3 regions of the Pseudomonas sp. AIG genome follow, and region 3 is predicted to be linked to each of the others. Evidence: predicted binding sites of a transcription regulator. Region 3 holds the regulator's gene; each other region holds the start of a gene.
The links. Region 3 encodes sigma-54, which starts transcription at its own class of promoters, with help from an activator protein. Its sites were predicted from a motif close to ANTGGCATNNANNTTGCTNT; they were not measured.

Region 1 (4,337 bases), on a different contig from region 3:
CTGCAGCCACAAATGCAACAGACCGACCCGGCACTCCCTGAGTTCAGGCAGGCCGGCGAGTAACTCGTCCGTTACCAGATGAAAGCCCCGGGGCCGAGCCCGCAGGGTTATCAGAGTCTGTTGCCACATACAGTTCTCCGCACGTTCGGGGCGCATTCTAGCGCGCTCTGGGAAAAAACAAAGGCCCTAATATTCCTGCAATGATGTAAGCCATTGGCCGCAGAAAAACGCCCGTCGTAAACACGACCAAAGCCGTACGAAAAATCCTTTCAGCTGCTCTCTGAATGACAAATTCCAGACAAAAAAATGCCCGGCGAACCGGGCAAGTTTTTAATGCGCGTACTTACAGGTTGTAGCCGCGTTCGTTGTGTTGTGCCAGATCGAGGCCAACCGACTCTTCTTCCTCGGTCACACGCAGACCCATTACGGCGTCCAGCACCTTGAGAATGATGAAGGTGACGATCGCGGTGTAGATGACGGTGAAGCCGACACCTTTGCACTGAATCCACACTTGTGCGGCGATGTCGGTCACGGTGCCGAAGCCACCCAGCGACGGTGCAGCGAAAACACCGGTGAGGATCGCGCCGAGGATACCGCCGATACCGTGTACGCCGAACGCGTCCAGGGAGTCGTCATAACCGAGTTTGCGTTTCAGGGTGGTGGCGCAGAAGAAGCACACCACGCCCGCCGCCAGACCGATCACCAGTGCGCCCATCGGGCCCACCGTGCCAGCAGCCGGAGTGATTGCGACCAGACCGGCCACCACACCCGAGGCGATGCCCAGTGCGCTTGGCTTGCCGTGGGTGACCCACTCGGCAAACATCCAGCCCAGTGCGGCAGCAGCGGTAGCGATCTGAGTGACCAGCATCGCCATGCCGGCGGTGCCGTTGGCCGCTGCAGCGGAACCGGCGTTGAAGCCGAACCAGCCGACCCACAGCATCGCCGCGCCCATCAGGGTGTAACCGAGGTTGTGCGGCGCCATCGGGGTGGTCGGGAAGCCTTTACGCTTGCCCAATACCAGGCAGGCAATCAGACCGGCCACACCGGCGTTGATGTGCACCACGGTGCCGCCCGCGAAGTCGAGTACGCCCCAGTCCCACATCAGGCCGCCGTTGCCGGACCAGACCATGTGCGCGATCGGTGCATAAACCAGGGTGAACCAGATGCCCATGAAGATCAGCATCGCGGAGAACTTCATCCGCTCGGCGAACGCACCGACGATCAGCGCCGGGGTGATGATCGCGAAGGTCATCTGGAAAGTAATGAACACCGCCTCGGGGAACAACGCCGCAGGCCCGGTCAGGCTCGAAGGCGTGACACCGGCGAGGAACGCCTTGCCCATGCCGCCGAAGAACGAGTTGAAGTTGACGACGCCCTGCTCCATGCCGGTGGTGTCGAACGCAATGCTGTAGCCATAAATGACCCACAGGATGCTGATCAGACCGGTAATGGCGAAGCACTGCATCATCACGGAAAGAATGTTTTTCGAGCGAACCATGCCGCCGTAGAACAGCGCCAGGCCGGGGATGGTCATGAACAGCACGAGGGCTGTCGAGGTGAGCATCCAGGCAGTGTCGCCGGAATTGAGGACCGGGGCCGCCACTTCGTCTGCCGCCATAGCAAGGCCGGGCATTACGATAGACAACAGGGCTCCTAGCCCTGCGAATTTACGCAGAGTCATATTGTTTTCTCCTGGGGCGTTGGGGTTTGTGGCGGCGTTTAAATCGCGTCGGTATCGGTTTCGCCGGTACGGATGCGAATCGCCTGTTCCAGATTGACCACGAAGATCTTGCCGTCACCGATCTTGCCGGTGTTGGCCGCTTTGGTTATCGCCTCGATAACCCGATCCAGATCCTTGTCGTCGATGGCCACGTCGATTTTCACCTTGGGCAGAAAATCGACCACATATTCCGCGCCGCGATACAGCTCGGTGTGACCCTTCTGCCGGCCGAAGCCTTTGACTTCAGTAACGGTAATGCCCTGCACGCCGATTTCGGACAGCGACTCGCGCACGTCGTCCAACTTGAACGGCTTGATGATGGCAGTGACTAGCTTCATGAAAACTCTCTCCCGAATTGGTGGACTTGCCCCAGGAAAACAAACCCGACTCAAGTCTAAGCGCAGTGCCTGGCTTTGTAACGCATCGTCGGCCGTACCTGCCCGACTGACGCCAGCTAACCGCTGCCGACGAAACTCCCCGCTCCGTCTGCCGCACTGCATTCGTCACAGCGACTGCATCAGTGCATGGGTCGAAGGTGACTAAGCAGAAACCTTGCCATCTCGCCAAAATCCCCTGATTTCAATCCCTTGGCCGCTGCCGCAAGCCGTCCCGTGCAAAAGGCCCTGCGGATACGCACAACAACGGTGCGTCGCCGTCCGTCCGCCTGCGCGAAAAGCGTGCATCCCTGACCACGAGATTGACTATAGACACTGCGTGATACACTGCCGGCCATTGTTTCCAGGACATCCACCATGCTCGCGCCCAAAGACTTCCTCGACGCCCTGAGCGGCACCGCCTCCCGCCTGTTCAGCGGCGACACCCCGCTGCCGAAAGCCGAAATCGAAAGCCAGTTCAAGATGCTGCTGCAAAGTGCGTTCAGCAAACTCGATCTGGTCAGCCGCGAAGAATTTGATAGCCAGATGGTTGTGTTGGCGCGCACTCGTGCCCGACTTGAGAGTCTCGAAGCCAAGGTTGCCGAGATGGAAGCCAAGCTGACGCCGCCAGCCGAATAACCCCGCAATTCCCTGTGGGAGCTAGCCTGCTAGCAATTGAAGGTCGGCACGACCTTCCCGTTCTTGGCAAACATTCGAAGTATGTATGTCGAAATGTCAATAAAACCGCTCCTGCCGAGACAGGAGCGGTTTCCGTCAGATCAATCCTTACAACGAATTATTCCAACGGTCTCGCAGAATCTCGTACAGGCGAAAAGCCCATAACGCGATCCTGACGAGGCGCCACATATGTTTAAGAAACTTAGACATACTTTGGCCCTCCTTGCGTGGGGCCAAACCTCCGATGCACTTTCCGGCGTACGAACACCTTCGGGACTACACACGAGTGTGTCCGCCAAGGCGGCCGGGTGTGGGCTCCCCAAGATCAGCACCGGCACGGGTCTCAAACCGTGTCGAGGAACATGAATTTTTTTCGCTCCCGACCACACTTTGCGAACACTCGATGAGTGGGCATCGTCACGGCGAATGGTATTCGCTGTCCGGCCGTGGCATTTAAACAAGTTGTATCAAGTCGTTATCATGTACCAGCAAACCGATTTCGGTCCTCGAATCTTTTAATAGATTGATTGGCTGAAATTTCAATGATGCTTGCGCCACCGGTCAAATATGCATAATCTCGGGCAACACGAGTGTGTCCGCTATGGATAAGCAGGCCTTGGCCTCACCGAAGCCTGCATATAAAAAACCGCCTTCTCAAGGCGGTTTTTTTTCGTCTCGATTTTTAAGGGGCGTGACCCATAATCCACGTTTACCTCACGGAGGCCACTGCGAAGCATCCATGTGAAAGCACCGAACTATTTGCGGAGTGCCTACGCCTACCATGCTAGCCAGCTCCAATGTCCTTCATTCAAGTAAGCAGCGTCCTACAATGACTTTCCCCTCGCCTGATTGAGTGAGCATCCTCACTTCGATATTGTCTGCTACCCGATACAAGCAGAGCACAAACTATGTCTATGGATCTAGAAGCCTTGGCAGCAGGCGTTCGAGACGTAAGGTGTCCATGAAACAGAAGAAGCAGAAAACCCAACCGGCACGGGTGTCCAAACCGGGTACCGAGGCACTCGGATTACCGGACAGAGTTTCAGCCAGCCAGCGGCATTTTCTGAAAGTGGCCGCGACCTATGGCAAGGAAATGGAGCCCGATGGTTGGCTTGCCGGTGGTGGAACCTGAGTACCGCAAAAATGACCGCCTGACAGGCGGTTTTTTTATGCCTGAGGATTAGTGCCTTCAGCAACATCCAGTGAAAGTTCGCCCTTAAAACTGTCCGACCAACGCCCTCTCCCCAGACTACCCTTCAAAAACCCGCAGGAAGCGGCCCCCGATTCAGCTCAAGGAACGACCATGTCCCTCTCCATCGTCCACAGCCGCGCCCAGATTGGCGTGGAAGCCCCCGCTGTCACCGTCGAAGTCCATCTTGCCAACGGTCTGCCGTCGCTGACCATGGTCGGTCTGCCCGAGGCGGCGGTGAAGGAGAGCAAGGATCGGGTGCGCAGCGCGATCATCAATTCCGGGCTGCAGTTTCCGGCGCGGCGGATCACTTTGAATCTGGCGCCAGCGGATTTGCCCAAGGATGGTGGGCGGTTTGATCTGGCGATTGCCTTGG
Region 2 (4,337 bases), on a different contig from region 3:
CCGCTCGGTGGAGCGCATCGTCAACATGAACTGGGAAGAGATTCATCCACCGCCCAAGGGCACGGGTCGCGATCATTACCTGACCGCTGTGACTCGGGTGGACAATCAGTTAGTCGAAATCATCGACGTCGAGAAAGTGCTGGCGGAAGTTGCGCCGACACCGGAAGCGATTTCGGTGGGCGTGGTCGATGTCGAGACCCAGACCAAGGCACTGTCGTTGCGTGTCTTGACGGTCGATGACTCATCGGTAGCGCGCAAACAGGTCACACGTTGCCTGCAGACGATTGGCGTCGAAGTGATCGCGCTGAACGATGGCAAGCAGGCGCTGGATTACCTGCGCAAGCTGGTCGACGAGGGCAAGAAGCCGGAAGAAGAGTTCCTGATGATGATTTCCGACATCGAGATGCCGGAGATGGACGGATACACTTTGACGGCCGAGATTCGCGCTGACCCGCGCATGCAAAAACTTCATATCATCCTGCATACTTCGTTGTCCGGGGTATTCAATCAGGCGATGGTCAAGAAAGTCGGTGCCGATGACTTTCTGGCCAAATTCCGTCCTGATGACCTGGCATCCCGGGTAGTCGACCGGATCAAAGCAGCAGATATCAGCTAGGAGCGCTTTGCTCCTGGCGGTCAACACGATTTAAGAGGCGGCATCATTGTCTACGGGTAATTTGGATTTCGAACAGTTCCGGGTCTTCCTGGAAAAAGCCTGTGGCATTTTGCTCGGTGAAAACAAGCAGTACCTGGTCTCGAGCCGTCTCAACAAACTGATGGAGCAGCAAGGCATCAAATCCCTGGGTGAGCTGGTTCAGCGCATCCAGACCCAGCCGCGCAGCGGTTTGCGCGAGCAGGTGGTCGATGCCATGACGACCAACGAAACCCTGTGGTTTCGGGACACCTATCCGTTTGAAGTCTTGAAGAACAAGGTGCTGCCTGAAGCGATCAAGGCCAGCCCCAACCAGCGTCTGCGGATCTGGTCGGCGGCGTGCTCGTCGGGGCAGGAACCGTATTCGCTGTCGATGTCGATCGACGAATTCGAGCGCACCAACCTCGGTCAGTTGAAAATGGGCGTGCAGATCGTTGCCACGGATTTGTCCGGTCTCATGCTGACCAACTGCAAAACGGGCGAGTACGACAGCCTGGCGATCGGTCGCGGTTTGTCGCCGGAACGTCTGCAGCGTTACTTCGACCCGAAAGGGCCGGGGCGCTGGGTGATCAAGGCGCCGATCAAGAACCGGGTGGAGTTCCGCTCGTTCAACCTGCTCGACAGCTATGCCGCGTTGGGCAAGTTCGACATCGTGTTCTGCCGCAACGTGTTGATCTACTTCTCTGCCGAAGTGAAGAAAGACATCCTGTTGCGCATTCACAGCACGTTGAAGCCGGGCGGTTATCTGTTCCTTGGCGCTTCCGAAGCGCTGAACGGTCTGCCGGACCATTACCAGATGGTGCAGTGCAGCCCGGGGATTATTTACCAGGCGAAATGATTGCATCGGCAATACAAAAAACGGGAAGCCTTAAGGCCTCCCGTTTTTTTATGCCCCAATTATTTCCCACGAACACCACGCCCCCCTGTGGGAGCGAGCCTGCTCGCGAAAGCGGTGTGTCAGTAAAACAGTTGGCGACTGACACACCGCCTTCGCGAGCAGGCTCGCTCCCACAAGGGATCTGCGTTGACCTGGCAAGGACGGCAAGCGGCAGAAAAGCGGCATCCGGCGGAAACCGGTTGCCGCTTTTCTGGCATTGCCGCGTTGCCGACTCCCCGCAAAGCCGCGGTTTATGGGGGTTTTATAGTTTGGCACGGCGCTTGCTAAAGCTCAGTTACGAAAAACCGGTCACCTGAAGGTTCCCGACATGAGCATCAGCTTCGATAAAGCGCTCGGCATTCACGAAAAGGCATTGGGCTTTCGCGCCCAGCGTGCCGAAGTGCTGGCCAACAACATCGCCAACGCCGACACCCCGAACTACAAGGCGCGGGATCTGGACTTCTCCAAAGTGCTTGAAGCACAGACCCAGAAAAATGCGAACGGCACCATCGCCCTGAACATGACCAACAGCCGTCACATCGAAGCTGAAGGCCTGGGCAACGGCGACGAATCGCTGATGTATCGCACGCCGATGCAACCTTCGATCGACCAGAACACCGTGGACGCCCAACTGGAACAGTCGAACTACGCGGAAAACGCCGTCGGCTTCCAGGCCAGCTTCACCCTGCTCAACAGCAAATTCAAAGGGCTGGTGTCAGCCCTGCGCGGAGAGTAATTCATGTCCCTGTCCAGCGTTTTCAACATTGCCGGCAGCGGCATGAGCGCACAGACCACACGCCTGAACACCGTGGCCTCGAACATCGCCAACGCCGAAACCGTCTCGTCGAGCATCGACCAGACCTATCGCGCCCGTCACCCGGTATTCGCCACCATGTTCCAGGGCGGCCAGAACAGCGGCAGCAACTCGCTGTTCCAGAGCCAGGACGCCGCCGGTCAAGGCGTGCAGGTACTCGGCGTGGTCGAAGACCAGAGCAACCTCGAAGCGCGCTACGAGCCGAACCATCCGGCGGCCGACGCCAAAGGCTACGTCTACTACCCGAACGTCAACGTGGTGGAAGAAATGGCTGACATGATTTCCGCGAGCCGGTCGTTCCAGACCAACGCCGAAATGATGAACACCGCCAAAACCATGATGCAGAAGGTACTGACCCTCGGTCAGTAATAAGGGGCGACTGCCATGAGTGTTTCCGATACCACCAGCAGCTTGAGCATGAACGACATCCTGGCCAACTCGTCGAAGAAGGCCAGCAGTTCGACGACCGGCGGCATCGCCTCGGCGACCAACAGCGCCACCGGCGGCCAGGCCCTGGGCAAGGACGCGTTCCTGCAATTGCTGGTCACCCAGCTGAAAAACCAGAACCCGCTCGATCCGCAGGACAACAGCGCATTCGTTGCCCAGTTGGCGCAGTTCAGTAGCCTGGAAGGCATCACTACGCTGAACTCCACCGTGAGTGGCCTTGCTGGCAACTACAACTCTTCGCAAGCGCTGCAAGCTTCGTCGCTGGTCGGTCGCAACGTGATCGTGCAGACCAACTCGGTTCAGCTCGACGATCCGAGCAAAGGCATGACCGGTTCGGTCACCGTGCCGTCGTCGATCGCCGGCGGCACCGTGAGCATTACCGACAGCAGCGGCACGGTGGTTCGCACCATCGATCTGGGCAGTCGCGCCGCAGGCAGCGCGAGCTTCACCTGGGACGGCAAGGACAAGGACGGCAATGTGGTCAAGACCGGTACCTATACCGTCAAGGCCAACGCATCGATCAATGGCACCTCGACCGATATGGCGACCTACCTGCCGGCCACCGTCACCAGCGTGACGATCAGCCAGACCGGCGGCGAGCTGATGCTCAACCTGTCCGGCAAGGGCACCGTTGCCCTGTCCAAAGTACAAACCATTGGTATATAGAGCCGACTAACCGGCACAAAGGAGTGGAATATGTCTTTCAATATCGGCCTTAGCGGTCTCTATGCAGCCAACAAACAACTGGACGTGACCGGCAACAACATCGCCAACGTCGCGACCGCCGGTTTCAAATCGTCCCGTGCAGAATTCGAAGACGTCTACTCGGCTACTCGCCTGGGTAGCGGCAGCAAAGTGATCGGCAACGGCGTGCGTCTGGCCAACGTTTCCCAGCAGTTCACCCAGGGTGACATCAACAACACCGGTAACGTGCTGGACATGGGCATCAACGGTTCGGGCTTCTTCACCATGAGCAACAACGGCTCGGTGTCCTACACCCGTGCCGGTACGTTCAAGGTCGACAACGCCGGTTACATCACCAACACCGACTACACCTCGCGCCTGCAGGGTTACGGTGTGGACGCCAACGGCAAGATCATCAACGGCGTGTTGACTGACCTGAAGATTGATACCTCGAACCTGGCGCCGAAATCGAGTTCCCTGGTGACTTCGAGCATCAACTTGAACTCGACTGCGCCGGTGATCGTTGATACGGGTACCAACGCTGTCAAGTTTGATCCGACCAAACTTGAGACTTACACCAAGTCGTTCAGCACGCCGATCTATGACACGCAGGGCAACTCTCACGTCATGGATCAGTATATGGTGAAGACCGGCGAAAACACCTGGAAGGTCTACACCCTGGTTGATGGCCGTAACCCGGATGCGACCGGTAGCAACCCAAACGATCCGCTTACGCCTCCGGTTGCTTCGACACTCACCTTCGACAGTTCTGGCAATCTGTTGCAGGTCAGCACGCCTAGCACATTACCAGCTCCGGCGCCGAACCCGATCATCAGCAGCGACTTGAAGCTGACGACCTGGAA
Region 3 (4,337 bases):
AGGCCCAGCTTGTTGATGATTTCGATTTCCAGAGCAGGCATCGCGGTGTGAATCCTTTAAGTGAGGTCGCGGTGGCGAACCTGGACGTTCTTCAGGGTTTTCTGCAGGGCCTGACCCAGGCGTTCGGTCAGGTAGACGGAGCGGTGATGCCCGCCGGTGCAGCCAATGGCAATGGTGACGTAGGCGCGGTTGCTCGCAGCGAAGCGCGGCAGCCACTTGTGCAGGTAGGTGAAGATGTCCTGAAACATTTCTTCGACCTCCGGCTGCGCCGCGAGGTACTCAGCCACCGGCGCATCGAGACCCGATTGCGCGCGCAGTTCCGGTTTCCAGTACGGATTGGGCAGGCAGCGCACATCGAACACCAGATCCGCATCCACCGGCATGCCGCGCTTGAAGCCGAATGACTCGACCAGAAACGCCGTGCCCGGCTCCGGCTGGTTCAGCAGGCGCAGCTTGATCGAGTCGCGCAGCTGATACAGGTTCAGATTGGTGGTGTTGATCTTCAGGTCCGCGAGGTCGGCAATCGGGCCGAGCAGGGCGGTTTCATCCTGGATCGCCTCGGCCAGCGAGCGGTTGGCATTGCTCAGCGGATGGCGACGGCGGGTTTCGGAAAAACGCTTGAGCAGGGTTTCCTCGTCGGCATCCAGATACAGCACATCGCACTGGATGTGCTTGCTGCGGACATCTTCAAGCAGTTCGGGAAAGCGCGTCAGGTGGCTCGGCAGGTTGCGCGCATCGATGGATACAGCCACCAGCGGCTGCGCCAGTTCCGTGTGAATCAGCGCACGTTCGGCCAGTTCCGGCAGCAAGCCTGCCGGCAGGTTGTCGATGCAGTAGTAACCGTTGTCCTCAAGGACATCCAGTGCGGTACTTTTACCCGAGCCGGAACGGCCACTGACAATGATCAAGCGCATGATTAGTGCCCGTTCTGCTCGTCCAGGACAACCTGATACAAGGCTTCGTTGCTCGCGGCGCTGCGCAGTTTATCGCGCACGTCCTTGCGGTCGAGCATGCTGGCGATCTGACGCAGCAACTCCAGGTGCGCATCGGTGGCGGCTTCCGGGACCAGCAGAACGAACAGCAGGTCAACCGGGGCACCATCGATGGCGTCGAAATCGATTGGCGCTTCTAGATGCATCAGTGCGCTGATGGGCGACTGGCAGCCCTTGAGGCGGCAGTGAGGAATGGCGATGCCGTTGCCAAAACCGGTGGAACCGAGTTTTTCACGGGCAATCAACGCCTCGAAGACATCTTGCATCTCCAGATCCGGCACTTCGCGGGCGATCAGGTTGGCAATTTGTTCGAGGGCTTTCTTTTTACTGCCGCCCGGCACGTTCACGAGGGAACGGCCGGGGGTCAGGATGCTTTCAAGTCGGATCATGGGTTAGGGGTGTTAACGACCGGTCGCGCCCTGGAGGAGGCTCTGGGTCTTTTCCTTATGCTTTTTGAGTTGGCGATCCAGCTTGTCGGTGAGTGAGTCGATCGCAGCATACATATCAGTATCTTCTGCGTTGGCGACCACTTCGCTGCCGGGGATATGCAAGGTGGCTTCGATTTTCTGCTTCAGCTTTTCGACGCACATCGTGACTTGCACGTTGGTGATCTTGTCGAAATGTCGCTCCAGTCGTTGGAGTTTTTCCTCGATGTAGGAACGCAGAGGTTGGGTCACTTCCAGTTGGTGTCCACTGATGTTGACTTGCATACAGCTTCTCCTTCGTTGCCAGTGCATAAAGCGGCAGGCTGGATAGCCTGCCACTGGAACGCTGTAACGTGGCTTACATCAACCGCTTGCGTTCGCTCGAAGGCGCGATCCCGAGGGATTCGCGGTACTTGGCGACGGTGCGGCGAGCCACCTGAATGCCTTGTGCCTCCAGTAAACCAGCGATCTTGCTGTCACTCAACGGCTTTTTCTGATTTTCCGCGGCAACCAGTTTTTTGATGATCGCGCGGATCGCCGTGGACGAGCATTCGCCGCCTTCGGAGGTGCTGACGTGGCTGGAGAAAAAGTATTTCAGTTCATAAATACCGCGCGGGGTATGCATGAATTTTTGCGTGGTCACGCGGGAAATTGTTGATTCGTGCATGCCGACCGCCTCAGCGATGTCGTGCAGGACCAACGGCTTCATGGCTTCGTCGCCGTACTCCAGAAAACCGCGCTGATGCTCGACGATCTGGGTGGCTACTTTCATCAATGTTTCGTTGCGGCTCTGCAGGCTTTTGATAAACCAGCGGGCTTCCTGCAACTGATTGCGCATGAAGGTGTTGTCGGCGCTGGTGTCGGCGCGACGGACGAAACCGGCGTACTGGGCGTTGACGCGCAGGCGTGGCACCGATTCCTGGTTCAACTCGACCAGCCAGCGCTCGTTGTCCTTGCGCACGATAACGTCAGGGACAACGTACTCGGCTTCGGTGGATTCGATTTGCGAACCCGGACGTGGATTAAGGCTCTGCACCAGCTCGATGACCTGGCGCAACTCGTCTTCCTTGAGCTTCATGCGTCGCATCAGCTGGCTGTAGTCGCGGCCGCCCAGCAGGTCGATGTAATCGCTGACCAAACGCTTGGCTTCAGCCAGCCAAGGCGTCTTGGCTGGCAGCTGACGTAATTGCAGCAGCAGGCATTCGCCGAGATTGCGCGCGCCGATACCGGCGGGTTCGAACTGTTGAATGCGGTGCAGGACGGCTTCGATTTCGTCCAGTTCGATGTCCAGTTCCGGGTCGAACGCCTCAAGAATTTCTTCGAGGGTTTCGTCCAGGTAGCCCTGATTGTTGATGCAATCGATCAGGGTCACGGCGATCAGGCGATCGGTGTCGGACATCGGTGCAAGGTTCAGTTGCCACAGCAGGTGGCTTTGCAGGCTCTCGCCGGCGGAGGTGCGGGTGGTGAAATCCCACTCGTCATCGTCGCTGCTCGGCAGGCTGCTGGCGCTGGTCTGGTAGACGTCTTCCCAGGCGGTGTCGACCGGAAGTTCGTTGGGGATGCGTTCGCTCCAGTCACCTTCCTCGAGGTTGTCTACCGTCGGTGCGGTTTCCTGATACGAGGGTTCCTGGATTTCGGTGTTGGGCTTCTGTTCGGCGTTGTCGGCCAAGGGGTCGGAATTGTCGAAGTCGTCGCCTTCTTCCTGGCGTTCGAGCATCGGATTGGATTCCAGCGCCTCCTGGATTTCCTGTTGCAGATCCAGGGTCGACAATTGGAGCAGGCGGATGGCCTGTTGCAGCTGCGGTGTCATCGTCAGCTGCTGGCCCATTCTCAAGACTAGCGATGGTTTCATGGCAGGGGCTTAACACCTTATTCGCCGGCGCTATGCGCCATCCACTACAGGGCGCCGGAGCGCCAAACTTAAGCAAATTATATGCCTGAAACTGAAGTGTTTGCCTAGAGCGCTGTAACAATTAAAGCGTATTAAATCCTGCTTGAATCGATACAGCGCCCGGGCGGCGCACCGGGCACTGTTTCGCTTACAGGCGGAACTCGTGGCCCAGATACACTTCCTTGACCAGATCGTTGGCCAGGATGGTTTCTGCGTCGCCTTCTGCGATCAGTTGACCATCATTGACGATGTAAGCGGTTTCGCAGATGTCCAGGGTCTCGCGGACGTTGTGGTCGGTGATCAGTACACCGATGCCTTTGGCCTTGAGATGATGGATGATCTGCTTGATGTCGCCGACCGAGATCGGGTCGACACCGGCGAACGGTTCGTCGAGCAGGATGAATTTCGGTGCCGTTGCCAGTGCGCGAGCGATTTCCACTCGGCGGCGTTCACCACCGGACAGGCTCATGCCGAGGTTGTCGCGGATGTGGCTGATGTGGAATTCCTGCAGCAGGCTTTCCAGCTCCTTGCGACGGCCGGCCTTGTCGAGTTCCTGACGGGTCTCGAGGATGGCCATGATGTTGTCGGCCACCGACAGTTTACGGAAGATCGACGCTTCTTGCGGCAGATAGCCGATCCCGGCCTTGGCACGACCGTGCATCGGCTGGTGGCTGACGTCCAGATCGTCGATCAGGACGCGGCCCTGATCGGCTTGCACCAAACCTACGATCATGTAGAAGCAGGTGGTTTTACCGGCGCCGTTCGGGCCGAGCAAGCCAACGATCTGGCCGCTGTCGATCGACAGACTGACGTCACGCACGACCTGGCGGCTTTTATAGGCCTTGGCCAGGTGCTGAGCTTTCAGAGTTGCCATTACTGGGTTTTCTCGTCGGTTTTCTTCTTCGGCTGGATCACCATGTCAATGCGCGGACGCGCCTCGGTGACCTTGCTGCCGGTAGCGCGACCAGCGCTGGCCAGTTTCTTCACGGTGTCATAGACGATTTTCTCGCCCTGAGTCGTGTTGTTGTC

Region 1: glnK (P-II family nitrogen regulator) is a predicted target of sigma-54. The motif match lies at 2,261-2,280, and genes of this name have one in related genera.
Region 2: flgB (flagellar basal body rod protein FlgB) is a predicted target of sigma-54. The motif match lies at 1,798-1,817, and genes of this name have one in related genera.

Annotation. Positions count from the first base shown of each region.
Region 1 covers NZ_CDROCK010000002.1:195,860-200,196, reverse strand. The annotation lists gene ACWR1S_RS02370 (secondary thiamine-phosphate synthase enzyme YjbQ) at 1-129, opposite strand, end outside; gene ACWR1S_RS02365 (ammonium transporter) at 344-1,681, opposite strand; gene glnK (P-II family nitrogen regulator) at 1,720-2,058, opposite strand; gene ACWR1S_RS02355 (accessory factor UbiK family protein) at 2,473-2,733, shown strand; gene ACWR1S_RS02350 (hypothetical protein) at 3,734-3,904, shown strand; gene ACWR1S_RS02345 (YifB family Mg chelatase-like AAA ATPase) at 4,076-4,337, shown strand, end outside.
Region 2 covers NZ_CDROCK010000084.1:1,819-6,155, reverse strand. The annotation lists gene ACWR1S_RS29530 (chemotaxis protein CheV) at 1-616, shown strand, start outside; gene cheR (protein-glutamate O-methyltransferase CheR) at 663-1,490, shown strand; gene flgB (flagellar basal body rod protein FlgB) at 1,858-2,265, shown strand; gene flgC (flagellar basal body rod protein FlgC) at 2,269-2,712, shown strand; gene flgD (flagellar hook assembly protein FlgD) at 2,728-3,456, shown strand; gene flgE (flagellar hook protein FlgE) at 3,487-4,337, shown strand, end outside.
Region 3 covers NZ_CDROCK010000073.1:7,841-12,177, forward strand. The annotation lists gene ACWR1S_RS28480 (HPr family phosphocarrier protein) at 1-41, opposite strand, end outside; gene rapZ (RNase adapter RapZ) at 57-914, opposite strand; gene ptsN (PTS IIA-like nitrogen regulatory protein PtsN) at 917-1,381, opposite strand; gene hpf (ribosome hibernation-promoting factor, HPF/YfiA family) at 1,394-1,702, opposite strand; gene ACWR1S_RS28500 (RNA polymerase factor sigma-54) at 1,776-3,269, opposite strand; gene lptB (LPS export ABC transporter ATP-binding protein) at 3,457-4,182, opposite strand; gene lptA (lipopolysaccharide transport periplasmic protein LptA) at 4,182-4,337, opposite strand, start outside.